3 regions of the Pueribacillus sp. YX66 genome follow, and region 2 is predicted to be linked to each of the others. Evidence: riboswitches for the same ligand, from Rfam matches in the RefSeq annotation. Region 2 holds a riboswitch; each other region holds the start of a gene.
What was found. Region 2 has a riboswitch for S-adenosylmethionine ahead of ABU914_RS03595 (methionine biosynthesis PLP-dependent protein). Riboswitches for the same ligand answer to the same signal wherever they lie in the genome.
Positions count from the first base shown of each region.

Region 1: another riboswitch for S-adenosylmethionine. It lies ahead of metK (methionine adenosyltransferase); the one in region 2 lies ahead of ABU914_RS03595 (methionine biosynthesis PLP-dependent protein).
Region 3: another riboswitch for S-adenosylmethionine. It lies ahead of ABU914_RS02180 (5-methyltetrahydropteroyltriglutamate--homocysteine S-methyltransferase); the one in region 2 lies ahead of ABU914_RS03595 (methionine biosynthesis PLP-dependent protein).

Region 1 is NZ_JBEUEL010000045.1:5,535-7,807, reverse strand. Features, by position in the region: gene pckA (phosphoenolpyruvate carboxykinase (ATP)) at 1-201, opposite strand, end outside; SAM riboswitch class I at 481-570, shown strand; gene metK (methionine adenosyltransferase) at 981-2,195, shown strand.
Region 2 is NZ_JBEUEL010000005.1:45,414-47,686, forward strand. Features, by position in the region: gene ABU914_RS03585 (genetic competence negative regulator) at 1-52, shown strand, start outside; gene ABU914_RS03590 (asparaginase) at 89-1,057, opposite strand; SAM riboswitch class I at 1,145-1,251, shown strand; gene ABU914_RS03595 (methionine biosynthesis PLP-dependent protein) at 1,329-2,273, shown strand, end outside.
Region 3 is NZ_JBEUEL010000003.1:28,100-30,372, reverse strand. Features, by position in the region: gene htpX (zinc metalloprotease HtpX) at 1-375, shown strand, start outside; SAM riboswitch class I at 798-904, shown strand; gene ABU914_RS02180 (5-methyltetrahydropteroyltriglutamate--homocysteine S-methyltransferase) at 989-2,074, shown strand.

The DNA.
Region 1 (2,273 bases), on a different contig from region 2:
ATCTTGTACGATAAATTTATCTTTTGGAGAACGTCCAGTATACTTTCCAGTGGTTACTTGAAGCGCTCCTGTTGATGTTAGTTTGCCTTCATTTCTTTCTAACGCTTTTTCAACGAGTTGAGGAGTTGATAAATCTTTATGCGTTTTTTCGCTTTTGATAAGCTCATCAAGAAGCGTTGAAGTAACGTGAGTGGTGTTCATCTTTACATAACCATCCTTTTTTAGAGTCTTATTTCAAACTAAATAGCATGTTTATGCTATTCATTCATATTGATTTGTGAATTAGTATAACATATATCATAAAATAGTCTATACTAAATATGTTAGTTTCGTGCTTTTTTATGAATGAAATTTGAACAATTCTTGAAAAGGCACAATTTATTATCCGTTATCCGTGCATTTGATTTCATTCTATCTTTTAGTATGTATGATAAAGATTTGACTTTCACGATTTTCTACGCTAGTATTAATCATCGGATACTCTTATCCAGAGATGGCGGAGGGACAGGCCCTGTGAAGCCCGGCAACCTGCACGGTTTTGTGAGAAGGTGCTAACCTGATAGATAAGAGGTGAAAGGCATAATAACGATTGACCTTTTCCTCATCGATAGGAAAGGTCTTTTTTATTTTAACCGGTGGACGTAGATTTAAATCAAGTAACATTAGGCAAAAGTAATAATGTCGTGGCTAACGTCAAAAGATTTATGAAAACTCTCCGAAAATTGAAGGCTTGACATTGAGCCTCCACGAGCATGACTGTTTACGAAAAGACGCAGCAATCCTTGTTGCGTAAGGCTTTATAGTCTATCATTCTCGTCACTCAATGTAAAGCCTCAGTATCTCCTCTCATAAAGGGGAGGAGAACACTTTTTGCCCTTAAGTTCATTAATACCAAGGGTTTTACAGTTTTTCATTAAAAAACTTTTGACAGTACGATGTCGTGAGTAAAGGTGAAAATATGAATTGGGGGTACCTTTTAAATGGGTAGTAAGCGTCGATTATTTACTTCTGAGTCAGTCACGGAAGGACATCCTGATAAAATTTGTGACCAAATTTCAGATGCTATTCTTGATGAGATTTTAAAGTATGATCAAGATGCAAGAGTTGCTTGTGAGGCTGTTGTGAATACAGGTCTTGTTTTAATCACAGGTGAAATTACAACATCTACATATGTAGATATTCCAAAAATTGTACGTAAAACGATTGAAGGAATTGGTTATACTCGAGCAAAATATGGATTTGATGCTCAAACGTGTGCGGTGCTAACGTCAATTGATGAACAATCGCCAGATATTGCTCACGGTGTTGATGTTGCATTAGAGGCTAGAGAAGGAACAATGACGGCAGAGCAAATTGAAGCGATTGGTGCTGGTGACCAAGGGATGATGTTCGGTTATGCATGCAATGAAACCGAAGAGTTAATGCCATTACCCATTTCACTTGCTCACCGCTTAGCAAGACGATTAAGCGAAGTTCGCAAGCAAGGGATTTTAAACTATTTAAGACCCGATGGGAAAACACAGGTCACAGTTGAGTATGATGAACAAAATATTCCAGTTCGTGTCGATTCGATCGTTGTGTCAACACAACATCATGAAGATGTAACATTGGAACAAATAAAAAAAGACATTGCTAAGTACGTCATTCATCACGTTGTACCAGAGCGGTTTATCGATTGTGAAACAAAACTATTCATTAATCCGACTGGCCGCTTCGTCATCGGAGGGCCACAAGGCGATTCTGGCTTGACCGGCAGAAAAATTATTGTCGATACGTACGGAGGCTATGCACGACACGGTGGAGGTGCGTTTTCTGGTAAAGATCCGACAAAAGTTGACCGTTCAGCGGCCTATGCCGCACGTTATGTCGCCAAAAACATTGTTGCTTCAGGATTAGCCGAGAGATGTGAAGTTCAACTCGCATATGCAATCGGCGTCGCAAGCCCAGTTTCAATTTCGATTGACACGTTTGGAACAGGTAAAATTGAGGAAGAAGAGCTTGTAGAAATTGTTCGTGATAATTTTGATTTAAGACCAGCAGGTATTATTGAAATGTTAAATTTACGTCAACCGATTTATAAACAGACGGCAGCCTATGGTCATTTTGGTAGAACGGACATTGATTTACCTTGGGAAAGAACAGATAAAATTGACGTATTTCAAAAGAAATTAAGTGTAAACAAACAATCCCGATGAGCTTGTTTAGCTTCATCGGGATTGTTTTACATGATGCAACTGGAAATGTTGGAGTTTATGAAAAAAATTATGACTAGT
Region 2 (2,273 bases):
AATTTTAATGAAAGAGGAAACGATAAAACGATTGTATACAACGTTTAAATAAAATTCTCACAAGCCCTGTGTTTAAAACGGGGCTTTTCTAGTCAAAAATGAATTGTAATTCATTCATATTGTTTGTTTTATGTAGTGCAAACAAAAGTTTTAATCGTGCTTTTTGTCCCGTTAATCCTTTTGAAAAAATTACACCTAAATCTTGAAGATGTTTTCCTCCACCGTCATAACTATATGATGGTTGAACAACACCGTCTAAACTTCTTGACACGATAACGACGGGGATGTTGTTTGCAATTAGTCGCTTAATCGTTGGAACAACAACTAGAGGGACATTTCCTTGTCCGAACGCTTCAATAACTAGTCCGTCTAGTTTCATCGCTTCAATCGCTTCCATTACAACATTGTCAATGCCACTATATAATTTTAATAAATATACTCTTTTATCAATTTGCTGAACAGGAAGATGTGCTTCTGATTTTTGATTATGAAAAAGAATAACTTTTTGCTTTGTAACAATACCAATCGGTCCAACTAAAGGACTTGCGAACGAAGCTACACTACTTGTATGTACTTTCGTTACGTATTTAGCAGCATGAATCTCATCATTTATAACGACAACAACTCCTAAATGTTTAGCTTTATTGCTAGTTGCAACACGTACGGCACTCAATACATTGTTCGGTCCATCAGCACCAAGTTCATCACTTGATTTCATCGCGCCCGTTAATACAATGGGCTGTTTACACGGGGATAACAATTCGAGCATGTAAGCTGTTTCTTCTAATGTATCTGTTCCATGTGTAATGACGATCCCATCAAACTTTTCTTGTGACATACGTTTCTGAATGTGGTTTGATAACTTTAAAACTGTTTCTGGTCCAATATGAGGAGATGGTAAATTTGAAAACTGATCAGTTGTAATTAAAGCTAGTGATTTTAAATTTGCTTGAAACGAAACTAAAGGATGTTTCTCACTTAGCTGAATTCCACCTTCTTGTTCATTTTCCGCCATTGCGATCGTTCCGCCAGTATGAATGAGTAAAATTTTTTTCATCTCGAGCATCTCCTTAAACACGTAAAAATTTAATCCCTTGCATTTCACTCTACTTTGTTATATATTAAAGTTAACTTAATAAACGTATTCTTATCAAGAGAGGTGGAGGGACTGGCCCTACGAAACCTCAGCAACCGCCAACTTTGGCAAGGTGCTAATTCCAGCAAGCTTCTTAGTGACTTGGAAGATAAGAAGGAGAAACCAAATATCGTACATGAATCTTCTTCTTAATTTGAAGAAGATTTTTTTATTTTATTAGGAGGTTATCCCAATGTCAAAAAATATAAATACACAACTCGCTCAATTAGGCAATCGGAGTGAAAATTTAACCGGAACAGTAAGCACCCCTATTTATTTATCGACAGCTTTCAGGCATGGTGGGCTAGGTCAATCGACGGGCTTTGATTATACGCGAACTGGTAATCCGACGCGCCTAATTCTTGAAGAAGGAATCGCCCAATTAGAAGAAGGTGATCGAGGGTTTGCATGTAGTTCTGGTATGGCGGCTATTCAAATCGTACTATCCTTATTTAAGCAAGGTGATCACATTCTCGTTTCTGATGATTTATACGGCGGAACGTTCCGGCTTTTTGAACAAGGATGGAAGAAGTGGGGGATAGATTTTACATATATCCATGGCGGCGTCGACGAATTTGCAAAAGAAATTCGAGCAAATACGGTAGCAGTATTTATTGAAACACCGACAAATCCACTTATGTTTGAATATAACATTTCGGAAATTGCTCAATTGACGGAGGATAAAGACTTACTCTTTATTGTTGATAATACATTTTATACACCTATTATTCAAAAGCCACTACGAAAAGGTGCTGATGTCGTCATTCATAGTGCAACGAAATATTTAGGCGGGCACAACGATGTGCTAGCTGGATTAATTGTAGCAAAAGGAGAGCAGCTTTGCTCTGACATTGCAAAATTTCATAACGCGATCGGTGCTACATTAAGCGCGTTTGATTCATGGTTACTTATCCGTGGGATGAAAACGTTAGGACTAAGAATGGAAAAGCATGAAGAGAACGCAAAAAAAATTGTTGCATTTTTAAGCGAACACCCTTTTGTCACCGACGTTATCTATCCTGGGCGAGGTGGAATGCTTTCTTTCCGTCTCAAAGATGAAACCATGGTGAATCCATTTCTTGCATCTTTATCACTTATTTCTTTTGCTGAAAGTCTTGGAGGTGTAGAAAGCTTTATA
Region 3 (2,273 bases), on a different contig from region 2:
GAAATTGGAATGCGTATGTTTTATGTCCGTGGGGGAAGAAACCGCAATCAGCGTACACACCCCGCCTTGCTTATTTTAGCGATTGTTTTCGTCATTTTAGCTCCGCTTGCAGCTCGGTTTGTCCACTTTGCAGTATCGCGTAACCGCGAATATTTGGCCGATGCAACCGCAGTGGAACTAACGAGAAACAAAGTTGGTTTAAAAAACGCACTTATAAAAATAAGTCATAGCGATCTTGATGTAAAGAAAGCAACAGAAGCATCTGCTGCTATGTACATTTCTAACCCTTTTCGAAATAAGACAAAGAAAAAAACAAATTGGTTCGCAACCCACCCACCGATCGAAAGCCGAGTCGAACGACTCGAAAATATGTAAAATCAGCTCCATCATACAAAAGTGTGAAGGAGCTATTTTTTTGTAAGACTCGTATATTAAACATTCTAAGTAAATAGCCTATGTCGATGACCCTATAAACAAATAAATTGATAGACCTAATGAATCATTAATTTTAGAAATCGATTTTCACCACAAATGAATAGAAGTAATTTAGCACTTCCACCAAAATAGAATGACAGGTATACAACAATGAAAAATAAAGCAAGGCACAATAATAATTATAATCGTGACAATTCATTCTCATAACGACATGCCATCTTTGTATTGATTTTTTAGCCATCGTTGGTAGCCACTGCAAGTAACAGAAAAGTATTTGGGTACCAATTTTTGGAGTTTGGGCATTTCCATTGACTTTTAGAAAATCAACATGTAACGTATAATCTAGCAATTAAATACCCCGTTTCTTATCAAGAGAGGTGGAGGGACTGGCCCTGTGAAGCCTCAGCAACAGACTGCATGTCGTGCAGTACTGTGCTAATTCCAGAAGCGTCACGCTTGGAGATAAGAAGAGTATTAAGAAAGCTCAAACCTCTTCTTCATTTTCAGGAAGGGGTTTTTTGATTGCAAAATCTATAGAAAGAAGGAATTTACATTGCCACCATTTAAAGCAGACCATGTCGGGAGTTTGCTCCGACCTGAGCGCTTACACAAAGCACGCAAAGCGGTCAAAGAAGGTCAAATCACTAAGGACGAGCTACGTAACGTCGAAACAGAAGAAATTGCACGCATCGTTGATAAACAGATTGAAATTGGACTTGAAGCGGTCACAGACGGAGAGTTCAGACGTTCATTCTGGCATATCGACTTCCTTGAACATTTAAATGGTATGGAAGGGTACGTACCTAAAAGAGGTATCCAATTTAAAGACGTCGAAACTGAACCTTACGACATCCGAAACATCGGAAAGATCTCTTGGAATTCGGAGCACCCTTTCATTCAAAACTTTATCGAATTTAATAACATCGTTGCAGGCCGTGCAGTTGCAAAACAAACGATCCCGAGTCCAAACCAATTATTCCACCTCGGCATTCGCAACCGAGACATTTATACGAACGTTGAAGACTATGCAAATGATATTATTCAAACGTACCGCGATGCACTGCACGCCTTTTACAATGCAGGTGTCCGCTATTTGCAGCTTGATGACGTGTACATTGCAGGCCTCGGTGCACCTGATCTTTTCTTCTATGAACAAGGCTACTCAAGACAAGAATTAATTGATTTAGCGCTTAGCGTAACGAACGGTGTCTTAGAAGGAAAGCCAGACGATCTTTACGTCACAACACACTTGTGCCGCGGAAACTATCGCTCTACATGGGCTTTTGAAGCGAGCTATGGTCTCATTGCCAACACATTGTTTGCGAAAGAGCAAGTCGATGGATTTTTCTTAGAATACGATGATGAACGTTCGGGTGACTTCAGACCTTTAAAGCATATTCCTGACGGCGGTGCACAGGTCGTTCTAGGCCTCATTACATCAAAAAGAGGCGAGCTTGAAAACAAAGAAGCGATAAAGACCCGTATTAAAGAAGCATCCCAATACGTTCCGCTTGAACAGCTATGTTTAAGCCCTCAATGCGGTTTTGCTTCGACACATCATGGCAACATTTTAACGGAAGAAGAACAGTGGAACAAACTCAAATTTATCGTTGACATTGCAAATGAAGTTTGGAACTAATTTTTACAAAAGCAGGTTGAATTTCCTCACCTGCTTTTTCTTCACTTTTTATGCTAATCTTTCTGTAAACACAAACTTTAGGTATGCAACTAATGGATGAATATATAAAACAATGAATTGAAATTATGAAATGTTTTGAAAAAAAAGGATTGAAAGGATAACAGAATGGAAGTATACGTCGCTCGCCAACCCATTTTTA